3 regions of the Mesorhizobium sp. M7A.F.Ca.AU.001.01.1.1 genome follow, and region 3 is predicted to be linked to each of the others. Evidence: predicted binding sites of a transcription regulator. Region 3 holds the regulator's gene; each other region holds the start of a gene.
The links. The regulator PhoB, encoded in region 3, activates phosphate uptake and scavenging genes when phosphate is short. The targets are predictions, from matches to a motif close to TGTCATNNANCTGTCAT.
Positions count from the first base shown of each region.

Region 1 (4,174 bases), on a different contig from region 3:
ATGCGCCTGGATCAGGTTGCAGACCTTGTCGATAAGCCGTTGCTTGGCGGATTGCGGCGGATCGGCCTGAGCCAGTGTCGACCAGACTAGCCCACACAGCAGGACCAGCGTCGCCCACAGGAAACGCTGCATTTGACCTACTCTGCCGCGGCCTTGCCGCCGCGACCGAACCGCTGTTCGATATAGTCGGCGACCATTTTCTCGAAATCCGCCGCGATCGACGGTCCGCGCAGCGTCGCCGCCTTCTTGCCGTCGACGAAGACAGGCGCCGTCGGCGTCTCGCCGGTGCCGGGCAGCGAAATGCCGATATCGGCATGCTTGGACTCGCCCGGGCCGTTGACGATGCAACCCATCACCGCGACCTTGAGGTTCTCGACGCCGGGATATTTGTCGCGCCACACCGGCATGTTCTTCCTGAGATCTGCCTGGATGTTCTGAGCGAGCTCCTGGAACACGGTCGAGGTCGTGCGGCCGCAGCCGGGACACGCGGCGACGATCGGCACGAACTGCCTGAACCCCATCGTCTGCAGCAATTCCTGCGAAACCTGCACCTCGCGCGTGCGGTCGCCATTCGGCTCCGGCGTCAGCGAGATGCGGATGGTGTCGCCGATGCCTTGCTGCAGCAGGATGCCCATGGCGGCCGACGAAGCGACGATGCCTTTCGAGCCCATGCCGGCTTCAGTCAGGCCGAGATGCAGTGCATGGTTGGAGCGGGTGGCGAGCTCGGCATAGACGGCAATCAGGTCCTGCACGCCGCTGACCTTGGCCGACAGGATGATTTTCTCGCGGCCAAGGCCGATCTCTTCCGCCATCTCGGCCGAGAGAATGGCCGACTGCACGATCGCCTCGCGCATCACCTCTTGCGCCGTCAGCGGAAAACCCTTGTCCTGGTTGTCGTCCATCAGCCGGGTCAAAAGCTCCTGGTCGAGCGAGCCCCAGTTGACACCGATGCGCACCGGCTTGTCATGCCTGATCGCCATCTCGACGATGTCGGCGAACTGCCGGTCCTTCTTGTCCTTGAAGCCGACATTGCCGGGGTTGATCCGATATTTGGCCAGCGCCTCGGCGCAGGCCGGGTGATCGGCCAAGAGCTTGTGGCCGATATAGTGGAAATCGCCGACCAGCGGCACGTTGATGCCAAGCCGCTGAAGCCGCTCATGAATGCGCGGTACGGCGGCGGCACTCTCGTCGCGATCGACGGTGATGCGCACGATCTCGGAGCCGGCCCGGTGCAGTGCTGCGACCTGCGCGACGGTCTGGTCGATATCGGCCGTGTCGGTGTTGGTCATCGATTGGACGACAACGGGCGCGCCGCCGCCGACGACCACGCCGCCGACATCGACGCCGACCGAGGTGCGGCGGGGGAAAGGAGAGGAAAAATATCCGGTCATGCCGGCAGCCTTTTGTCTCTGGAGCATCTTGTGTCCTGCATGGGCGCACAACGACGCCCCGGGCCGATGCGCTGAGGTCCGGGCATGAGGTGGAGGAGCAAAGATGGCTTGTCAATGGCGACAGGTCGCCACTGGCCCGAATCGGCACGTCGCCAACGACCAAAAACAATCGATGATCTGGCGAAACGGGCGACGGCCGAAGCGGATATTAAGCCGGGTGCAAGTCCAGCTTCGGCTGACAGACCGTGCTGGGAAATCAAACCTCTCCACGCCGGCGGCGGGGAGCCGCCGGGAAAAGAGGCCGCGGATACCGCGCGGCTATGTCAGGAGGGCATCAATGCGTGGTCGGTTTTCCTCTTAGTTTTTCAATCTCGTCCTTGAGTGCCAGCTTGCGTCGCTTAAGATTCACGATTTCGAGGTCGTCGACCGATGGATGATTCATCGCGTCATCGATTTCACGTTCGATGTCGCCGTGTTTCCGCTGCAACTCATCAAGATGGGATGCAAGAGACATGATTGGTTCTCCCTTTCATGGTTTTCCTCGATTGCAACCGTCACGGCGCGTCCACCGCAGGTTCGCTTCTGTGACGGCACGGTGACAGTGTGTCACCTTCCGCGGGCGATGTCGAATGATCCGTGGTAGCATTCCACGACACTGTGAAATGTGATATGGGCTGCACGCCGGTGACAAAACACCCGGCCCCGCCCAATCAGGCCCAGCTTTGGGCGCCGCAGACGTGCAGACGGTAGAGAATGTCCGATCAGGAACAGGCCGATATTCGCCTCGAATTTTCCCGCCTGAAGCAGGAACACGCCGATTTCGATGCAGCCATCAACGCGATGATCGCCATGGCCTGCGATCCGCTGCAGATCCAGCGCATGAAGAAGAAGAAGCTGTTCCTCAAGGACCGGCTGATGGCGCTGGAAGACAAGATCATTCCCGACATCATTGCGTGAACGATGTGATGTGCTGACGCTGATCGAGCGCCAGGCAGCGGCGATCTGCATCTCCCTGCGCGGTCGTGTGACGGTGCCTTTGGCCGGTCAATCGTTGGGCTCTTTTTCGCCGGTGCACTAGCCGCGACGGCGCGTCCTGCCGGGCGATCTCGCACATGGAGCACCTCGAACTCGACGGCTTCGTCGCACGCTCTCGGTCAGTGATCCCACCGTTCTGACGGATTGTCCGGCGACGCCGCTGGGAAACCTGCGCCTTCGCGCGGCTCAGCCCCGGCCGTCGACACAGCTCACCGCCCGCCCCTCAAAACAATAACTTTACAAATATTTGTATTTATGTGAAGTCATGACGATTGAAGGATCGACCATGACAGCCACTCGTTTCGCCACGCGCCTGAATTCCTTTGCCTCGCGGCCGCAGGCCGAATGGCCTGATCTTACCGGCAAGCCGTCGCTGCTGCAGATGGCGGCGCGCGCCGCCAAGGTCGGCGGGCTTACCGATCTCGACCTCAACTTTCCCGACCATGTCAGTGAAAAGCCTGCGGAAATCGCCCTCAAACTCGGCGATCTCGGGCTTTCCATCAATGGCTTTGCCATGCGCTACTACTCCAACCCCGCCTTCAAGCTCGGCGCATTCACCAATCCGGATCCGGCGGTGCGCCGCGAGGCCATCGACCTGACCAAAGCCGGCATCGATGCCGTGCGTGAGGCCGGCGCCAGCCTGATGACGCTGTGGCTCGGCCAGGATGGCTTCGACTACGCCTTCCAGGCCGACTATGTGACGCTTTGGCAACACGAAATCGATGGGATTCGTGAAGTAGCCGCGCATGATCCCGACTGTCAGATCAGCCTTGAGTACAAACCGAACGAACCACGCTCCTACAGCCTGATGCCGGATGCGGCGACGACCTTGCTGGCGATCCGCGATGTCGGCCTGCCCAATCTGGGCGTCACCCTCGATTTCGCCCATGTGCTCTATGCCGACGAACAGCCGGCCTTTGCCGCGGCCCTGGTGGCGCGCCACAGCAAGCTGCTCGGCGTGCATCTGAACGACGGCTACGCCAAGCGCGACGACGGCCTGATGGTCGGCGCGGTGCACACGCTGCAGACCATCGAGTTGCTCAGGCAGATTCGCCGCGACGGTTACGCCGGCGCCATCTATTTCGACACGTTCCCCGACATGACCGGGCTCGATCCGGTGCGCGAGTGCGAAGTCAACATCGCCACCGTCAAGCGCATGCTGCGCGTCGTCGACCGGCTGGGGCAGGACAATCGCCTGTCCGCCGCCATGGACAGCCAGGATGCGGTGACGTCGCAGGCCATCATCCAGGAAATCATGCTCGGGCCGGATAGCTGAGGCATGCGCACCATTATCGTTTTCAACAAGGGAGGAATACAATGAAACTTCTGCTTGCCACGGCTACCGCCGCACTGATGGCGCTGTCGATCGGCTCTGCCTTTTCGGCCGACCTCGCGCCGCTCAATTCCGACACGGAAAAGGACCGCATCGACTGGTCGCAGGTCGAGGCCAAATTCGGCGCGTTCCCCAAGCTGCCCGAAGGCACCAAGGCAGGCGCCGTCTCCAAGACGCTGACCAATGAATACTGGCGCTCGCTGGGCGAGGGCTACACGGCATTCGGCGCCAAGGTCGGCGTTCCCGTCGTCTATCAGGCAGCGCAAAGCGAGGGCGACCAGCTCGGCCAGCTCACCATCGCCGAAGGCCTGGTGACGCAGGGCTACAACGTGCTGCTCGTCTCGCCGCAGACGGATGCCAATCTGCAGCCGATCATGGAGCAAGCCAAGGCCGCCAACGTGCCGGTGGTCAACGT
Region 1 is NZ_RZPF01000248.1:2,755-6,928, forward strand. It holds gene EN884_RS16770 (lytic transglycosylase domain-containing protein) at 1-132, opposite strand, end outside; gene ispG (flavodoxin-dependent (E)-4-hydroxy-3-methylbut-2-enyl-diphosphate synthase) at 138-1,391, opposite strand; gene EN884_RS16780 (YdcH family protein) at 1,726-1,905, opposite strand; gene EN884_RS16785 (DUF465 domain-containing protein) at 2,145-2,348, shown strand; gene EN884_RS16790 (TIM barrel protein) at 2,713-3,702, shown strand; gene EN884_RS16795 (substrate-binding domain-containing protein) at 3,744-4,174, shown strand, end outside.
Region 1: a site for PhoB is predicted at 1,976-1,992, ahead of EN884_RS16780 (YdcH family protein). Genes of this name have one in related genera too.

Region 2 (4,174 bases), on a different contig from region 3:
GGCTGGCCTGGTTTTCGGCATCCGACGGATACAGCGCAATGCCGATGCTTGCCGACACAAGGCCGCCGCCGACCGAGAGCCGGTTTTCCTCGCGCATGGCGGTCAGCACCGCGTTGGCGATACGGCCCGCCTCCAACGGGTCGGCCAGGTTCGGCGCGATGATGGCGAACTCATCGCCGCCCAGCCGCGCCACCATCTGCCCTGGACGAAGGATACCGGTCGCGCACTGCGCAACCTTCTGCAGCATGGCGTCGCCTGCGCCGTGCCCATACAGGTCGTTGACCTCCTTGAACCGGTCGAGATCAAGCAGCAGAAGCGCAAGCTGGCCGCCTTTCCTGGTCCGGACCATCGCAGCGATTTCCGTCTCCAGCCGGCCGGAAAAGCTGCGGCGATTGGCCAGTCCGGTCAATGGATCGAAATGGGCAAGCCGCAGGATCTCCTGTTCCGCCTTCTTGCGCTCGCGAATGTCGCGGACCGCGACCACGTTGTGCGGTTTGCCACAGTAGTCGATGCTCCTGGCGATCAGCTCGACAGGAATGCTCGTGCCATCGCGACCGCTCAATTCGGCCTCCTGCGGCTGTTCGCCGAAGCCCGAGATATCGGATCCGAAGAGATCGCCAAGCTGCATTCCGTTCAGGGTCGCTGTTGCTTTGCCCGTCAGTGCCGCAATGCTGTCATTGGCACTGATGATGCGGTTGCCGTCGCAGACGATCAGCCCCTCCACGGCGGCATTGGCCAGGCCGTGCATGCGGTCGACCTCGAGCTTCTGGCGACGGAAGCGCAAATCGATCCACAGCGCCGATGCCGACAGAACCAGGATCACCAGTGTGGCGGCGGCGGCCGCGAAAGCCTGCGAGGTCGGCTCGATCGTGTATTCGGATATGACGATCGAGGGATCGGGGAAGATCGAGACGGCACCCATCCCGATGAAATGCAGGGTGCAGATCGCCAGCGTCAGCAGCACCGCGCCGCCGGATGTCGCCTTCAAGGAGGGGCGGCGCTGCACGACACGCAGCGCCAGCGCCGCGAGCGTTACGCCGGCCAGCAGGGAAACGGCGACAAGCAACAGGTTCCACTCGATACGGCCCTGAACCTCGAACGCCGCCATGCCGATGTAGTGCATGGCTGCGATACCGCCGCCCAGCACGGCGCCGCCGACGAGATGATAGTCGAACTCATCCCGCAAGGTGGCGATCCACATGCCGGCTGCCGTCAAAGTGACCGAAGCAGCGAGCGAAAGCACGGAGAGTGCCGGATCATAGGCACTGGGTATGCCCGGTGTGAATGCGAGCATGGCGATGAAGTGCGTTGCCCAGATGCCAAAGCCGGTCGAAGTGGCCGCGATCATCAGCCAGGCAAGCCGGTTCCGATCTGTGGAACGGCTTATGTGCTGAAGCAGGTTGACAGCAGAGAAGCAGGAAATTCCGCAGATCAACGCGGCGAGTGCGACCAGTCTCAGATCATGTTCGTTGACGATACAATTGTAGACCGTCAGCATTTATTTCACCTGAGCTTTGGAAATAAACAGGGCAGCAGGATTGAGTAGCGCGTTGCCGTTGAGGGATCGATAAAGTCGGCTGCAACCTTGGCGTGTCTCTTCGGGTTGCTGCGGCTGCAATCAGGGCTGACACGCCGAAAGCCAGCTTGACGGTCCCGACGGTGGTTCCTGGCGCGCTTGTCGTCGCGCTAAGCCGGCTAACCGCATCGCTTCCCATGCCTCCAAGCGGAGACGAGCGTTGCGTCAGGTAAAGGGTGAAGTTCGTCGATCTGCAACAAAACCGTTGTCTGATTGTCATGAGCGACACATATTGCCTTCGCGGGAGTGCCCCCTTTCGCCAATGACAAACGGGAGATGAAACATGAAGTCCTTCGGCTTCGCGGCCGGTGTTGCCGCTACCTTTATGACGCTTTCCTCAACCTCCGCTTTTGCCGTCACGCAGATCAGTTGGTGGCACGCCATGACTGGCGCCAATGCCGAAGTCGTCGACAAGATCTCCAAAGATTTCAATGCCAGCCAGAGCGACTATGAGCTCGTTCCGGTGTTCAAAGGCACGTATCCCGAGACGCTGAATGCCGGCATTGCCGCCTACCGCGCGGGCCAGGCGCCAGACATCATCCAGGTGTTCGACGTCGGCACCGGCGTGATGATGGCGGCCGAAGGTGCCATCAAGCCCGCAGCCGATGTGTTGACCAGCGCTGGAATGACCTTCGACAAGAGCCAGTATCTGCCAGGCATAGTCGGCTATTATTCGAAGCCGGACGGCACCATGCTCTCCTTCCCCTACAACTCCTCCTCGCCGATCCTTTATTACAACAAGGATATCTTCAAGAAGGCTGGTCTCGACGTCGATAGCCCACCCAAGACCTGGAATGAAGTGTGGGAAGACGCCAAGAAGATCATGGCGAGCGGCGCGGCCGCCTGCGGCTACACCTCGACCTGGCTGACCTGGATACATCTGGAGAATTTCGCGGCCTGGAATGACGTGTCATGGGCCACCCAGCAGAACGGTCTGGCCGGCGGCGATGTCGAGCTCAAGATCAACGCGCCGATTTTCGTCAACCATTTCCAGGCGCTGGCGGACCTCGCCAAGGACGGCACCTTCAAATATGGCGGCCGCACCTCCGAAGCCAAGCAGATCTTCCTTGCGGGCGAATGCGGGATCATGACCGAATCGTCCGGCGGACTTGGCGATATCGTCAAGTCCGGCATGAATTACGGCATTGGCCAATTGCCGTATGACAGCGACGCCAAGGGTGCGCCGCAGAACACGACGCCGGGTGGCGCCAGCCTGTGGGTTTTCGCGGACAAATCCGATGAGGAATACAAGGGCGTCGCGGCCTTCTTCGCCTACCTGTCGAAGACCGAGGTGCAAGAATACCTGCACCAGAAGTCGGGTTATCTGCCGGTAACGCTGGCGGCTTATGAAGCGACCAAGAAGTCCGGTTTCTATGACAAGAATGTCGGCCGCGAGACCCCGATCCTGCAGATGACGGGTAAGACGCCGACCGACAATTCCAAGGGCGTACGTCTGCCGAATCTGCCGCAGGTGCGCGATATCCAGAACGAGGAGTTCGAGAAGATGCTCGCCGGCCAGCAGACCGCGCAGCAGGCGCTCGACAATGCGGTTACGCGTGGCAATGCCGCGATCAAGGAAGCGCTGGGGAATTAGAGCGAGCGCAGGTCCTTGCTCTACGGCGCACCCATCTGTCCCGCCGGGCATCTCCCCTCGTGAGGGGAGTTTTGCCGTGCCTTGCGATTTCGCCAATGGTCGATGATGCCCAGTCCGAAACGCTCATCAAAGCCATCTTGGCGGAGAGGGGTGCCGCATGGTGCCCCCCGCCTCATCACCTCGGAGTGGCTCCGTGACCCCTCGCGTCGTGTTCCCCAACAAGGTCCTTCCCTACCTGCTTGTGGCGCCGCAACTGGCCATCACGCTCGTTTTTTTCTACTGGCCGGCCGGTCAGGCGTTCTACCAATCCATGCTCAGGCAGGATCCGTTCGGGCTGAGGACCAAGTTCGTCTGGTTCGCCAATTTCAGGAAAGTGCTTGCCGATCCGGCCTACCTGAACTCGATCAAGGTCACGGTGGTGTTTTCCCTTGCGACCGCTATCGTCGCCATGTGCGTGGCGCTCCTGCTGGCGGTCATGGCAGAGAAGGTGGTGCGCGGCAAAGGTCTCTACCGCACGCTCTTGATCTGGCCCTACGCGGTGGCGCCGGCGATTGCCGGTATGCTGTGGCTATTCCTCTTCAACCCTTCGATCGGGTCGCTGGCCTACATGCTGAGGAGTTTCGGCATCGCCTGGGATCCACTGCTCAATGGCACCCACGCCATGATCCTGCTGGTGTCCGCCGCTGCCTGGAAGCAGATCAGCTACAATTTCCTGTTCTTCGTCGCCGGCCTGCAGGCGGTGCCGAAAGCCTTGATCGAGGCGGCGGCCATGGACGGCGCCGGCGAGACCAAGCGATTCTGGACCATCGTCTTCCCGCTGCTTGCGCCGACGACCTTCTTCCTGCTGGTCGTCAACACCGTCTATGCCCTGTTCGACACGTTCGGCATCGTCCATGCCGTCACCGGGGGCGGTCCGGGCAAGACGACTGAGACGCTGGTCTACAAGGTCTACAATGACGGCTTCGTCAATCTGATCCTCGGTGACTCGGCGGCGCAGTCGGTCA
Region 2 is NZ_RZPF01000545.1:190-4,363, reverse strand. It holds partial or broken gene EN884_RS26635 (diguanylate cyclase) at 1-1,498, opposite strand, end outside; gene ugpB (sn-glycerol-3-phosphate ABC transporter substrate-binding protein UgpB) at 1,860-3,170, shown strand; gene ugpA (sn-glycerol-3-phosphate ABC transporter permease UgpA) at 3,328-4,174, shown strand, end outside.
Region 2: a site for PhoB is predicted at 1,780-1,796, ahead of ugpB (sn-glycerol-3-phosphate ABC transporter substrate-binding protein UgpB). Genes of this name have one in related genera too.

Region 3 (4,174 bases):
TCCGGCTTGACCTTGAACACTTCGCGGGCCTGCATGCGGCCGACTTCCTTGTTGTCGAAGGTCAGATAGAAAACATCCTTGTTCTCGATCAACCGGTCATAGCCGACGACCGGAATGCCTTCGTCCAGGGCTTTCTGCACGGCCGGGCCGATGGCCGAAGCATCCTGCGCCAGGATGATCAGGGAATTGGCGCCCTGCGAGATCAGGCTTTCGACGTCCGTAAGCTGCTTGCCGGGATTGGACTGCGCATCGGCGGAGATGTACTTGTCGCCGGCGGCCTCGATCGCCGTCTTCATGGCGGCCTCGTCGGTCTTCCAGCGTTCCTCCTGGAAGTTGGACCACGAAACGCCGACGACTTTGTCCTTCGCCTGCGCGACAGACGCGAGCGTCAGCGACATGGCGGCACCCGCCAGGATGGCGGCTGTGAATCTTTTCATATTATCCTCCCTGCGCCGCGTATGGCGCGACCAAACTGGCCCGAAGGCCGGCACAAAGGCCCTATTTTTTCGAGCCTCGAAAAAATACTGGGCCAACGCCCGAACGCTGTCAACATCGATTCTGATGGATTTTGATGTCGTTTCGAATTTTTTTCGGGCCTCGGAATAAATAAATGACACGGCGCGCGGCTTCTGCCAGTATTTGACCGCGTCACCGACAGCGTTCCAGGGCAGGAAGAACCGCGGCGACCGGGAGGATATGAAAGAGCATGTCGGTCGGAATCCGCCACGACGATTTGCGCCGCCGCAACCGCGCGATGGTGATCGCGGCGGTGCGCCGCGCCGGACAGCCGTCGCGCACCGAGATCGCCGCAACCACAAGCCTCAGCCATTCGACGATCTCGGCGATCTCATCCGACCTGATCGTCGAAGGTATCCTGACCGAAAGCAAGCCGAGCGAGGCCGGCTCGCTCAAACGCGGCCGTCCGCAGGTCGGCCTCAGCCTCAATCCGGAAGCGGCCGCGGTAATGACCGTGGTGCTGTCGCTGAACTTCCTCTCGGTCGCCGTCATCGACTATGCCGGCCAGGTAATATCCGAGGAACAGCGCCGGCTCGACACGCTGACGATGTCGCGCGACTCGCTGATCGGTGAGTGCACGGCAATCGTGCGGCGCCGCCTGGAAGATCCCGACCTGGACGTGCGCAGCATCGCCCGTATCGCGCTGGCCGTCCAGGGCATCACCGACACCCGTGCCCGCGCCATGCTGTGGTCGCCGATCACGCCGCACACCGACATCGCCTTCGCCGACATATTCGAAGACGAGTTCGGCATCCCAGCCATTATGGAGAACGATTGCAACATGATGGCGGTGGCGCTGCGCTGGCGCGACCCCGATCGTTACCGCGACGATTTCATCGCTATCCTTTTGTCGCACGGCATCGGCATGGGGCTGGTGCTGAAGGGCGAATTGTTCACCGGCACCCATTCCTCGGGCGGCGAATTCGGCCACATGATTCATCGGCCGAACGGGGCGCTGTGTCGCTGCGGACGGCGCGGCTGCGTCGAAGCCTATGCCGGCAATTATGCCATCTGGCGCAACGCGCGGCAGATGGGCGAGGATGCAGAACCCGTCGCCGATGTCAGCGATGCCGACATGCGCGCCCTGGCTGCCGCCGCCCGCGAAAGGGACGGACCCGAACGGGAAGCCTATCGCAAGGCCGGCGAAGCGCTCGGCTACGGCCTCGGCAGCCTGTTCGCGCTGATCGATCCGGCGCCGGTCGCCATGGTCGGCGTCAGCGCCGCCGCCTTCGACCTGATCGAGCCGGCATTGCGGCAAGCGATTGCCCAGACCGCCGGCGGCCAGCATTCCAAGTCGATTTCCTTCGACACCGAGCCGAACGAACTGCCGCTGATCCGCGAAGGCTGCGCCATGCGGGCGCTAATCTTCGTCGATCAGGAGATTTTTGCGCCGGGCGTGCAGGCGAGATCCGGTCTCGGCGGCAAGAACGTGGCGTGAGTTCAAACGAGGGAGTTCAGTCCTCGCGAATGGCGTAACCCGCCCCACGGATGGTGCGGATGACATCGGGCATACGGCCGTTGTTGACCGCCTTGCGCAGCCGGCCGACATGCACATCGACCGTGCGTTCGTCGATGTAGATCGTCTCGCCCCAGACATTGTCGAGCAGTTGGCTGCGCGAGAACACGCGGCCTGGATGGCGCATCATGAATTCAAGCAGGCGGAATTCCGTCGGCCCGAGCCGGATTTCGCTCTTCTTGCGATAGACACGGTGCGATTCGCGATCGAGCACGATATCGCCGACCTTGAGCACGCTGGACAGCACTTCCGGCTTGGCCCGGCGCAGCAGCGCCTTGACCCTGGCCATGAACTCCGGCGTCGAGAAAGGCTTGACCAGATAGTCGTCGGCACCGGTCGAGAGGCCGCGCACGCGGTCGCTTTCCTCGCCTCGCGCGGTCAGCATGATGATCGGCAGCCGCTCGGTCTCGGGACGCATCCTTAGCCGGCGGCAGAGTTCGATACCGGAAACCGCAGGCACCATCCAGTCGAGCACCAGAAGGTCTGGAACGTTCTCCTGCAGCCGGATTTCGGCCTCGTCGCCGCGCGTCACCACCTCGACCTGGTAACCTTCGGATTCGAGATTGTAGCGGAGCAGCACGCCTAGCGGCTCCTCATCCTCCACCACCATGATGCGTGGCGCGATCATCGGCTGGTCACCCCTGTCATGCCGCTGGCGCGGACATTGCCGTCTCGTCCTGCTTCGGACGGTTGGCTGGCAACTGCGTGCCGGTCAAAACATAATAGGCATTTTCGGCGATGTTGGTCACGTGGTCGCCGATCCGCTCGAGGTTCTTGGCGCAAAACAACAGGTGCGTGCACGCCGTGATGTTGCGCGGATCTTCCATCATGTAGGTCAGAAGTTCGCGGAACACCGATGTGTATTTGACGTCGATGCGTTCATCATTGTTTCTGAGCGTGGCAAGCGCTGCCGCGTCAGCGGCGGCATACTCGTCGACGACCCCCTGCACCTGGATCAGCACCAGCTGCGCCATTGCGTCGATCGAATGCGAAAGGTCGTGCGGCGTGACGCTCAGCCCGACAGTGCCGACGCGCTTGGCGATGTTCTTGGCAAGGTCGCCGATGCGCTCGAGGTCGCCGGCCATGCGGATCGAACCGACCACCGCACGCAGATCGTTGGCCATTGGCTGGCGCTTGGCGATCAGCGTGATGGCACGATCGTCCAGCTCGCGCTGGCGTGCATCCATGATGGCGTCGTCGGAAACCACCCGCTGCGCCAGCGCATTGTCCGAATTGAGCAAAGCCCTGGTCGAGCCACCGACCATCGAGCGGGCGAGATCGCCCATGTCGCGGATCAGCTGGCTGATCTGCTCCAGATCCTCATCGAAAGATGCAACGGTATGTTCACCCATGATCTTCGTCCCTCATATGCCAGAGATCAGCCGAACCGGCCGGTGATGTAGTCCTGGGTGCGTTTGTCGTCGGGGGTGGTGAACATCTTGTCGGTGGCGCCCTCCTCGACCAGATAGCCAAGATGGAACATCGCGGTGCGCTGCGACACGCGCGCTGCCTGCTGCATCGAATGGGTGACGATGACGATCGTATAGTTCTGACGCAGTTCGTCGATCAGTTCCTCGACGCGAGCGGTGGCGATCGGGTCGAGCGCCGAACACGGTTCGTCCATCAGGATCACCTCGGGCGACACGGCGATGGCGCGTGCAATGCACAGGCGCTGCTGCTGGCCACCGGAAAGACCCGTGCCAGGTTCCTGCAAACGGTCCTTGACCTCGTTCCAGATCGCCGCCTTCTTCAGGCTGGACTCGACGATCTGATCCATGTCGGCCTTGCGCTTGGCCAATCCGTGGATGCGCGGACCATAGGCGACGTTCTCGTAGATCGACTTTGGGAACGGATTGGGTTTCTGGAACACCATGCCGACGCGCGCCCTGAGTTCGACGACATCGATGTTCTTGTCGTAGATGTCCTCTTCGTCGAGCGTGATCTTGCCGGTTACCCGTGCTGAATCGATGGTGTCGTTCATGCGGTTGAGGCAGCGCAGGAAGGTGGACTTGCCGCAGCCGGAGGGGCCGATCAGCGCCGTCACCTGGTTCAGGCGGACGTCGAGATCGACGTCGAACAGCGCCTGCTTCTCGCCGTAGAACACGCCGACCTTGTCGCCGCGCATTTTTATCACTTCGTTCG
Region 3 is NZ_RZPF01000256.1:346-4,519, reverse strand. It holds gene xylF (D-xylose ABC transporter substrate-binding protein) at 1-437, opposite strand, end outside; gene EN884_RS17170 (ROK family protein) at 707-1,954, shown strand; gene phoB (phosphate regulon transcriptional regulator PhoB) at 1,971-2,660, opposite strand; gene phoU (phosphate signaling complex protein PhoU) at 2,677-3,384, opposite strand; gene pstB (phosphate ABC transporter ATP-binding protein PstB) at 3,411-4,174, opposite strand, start outside.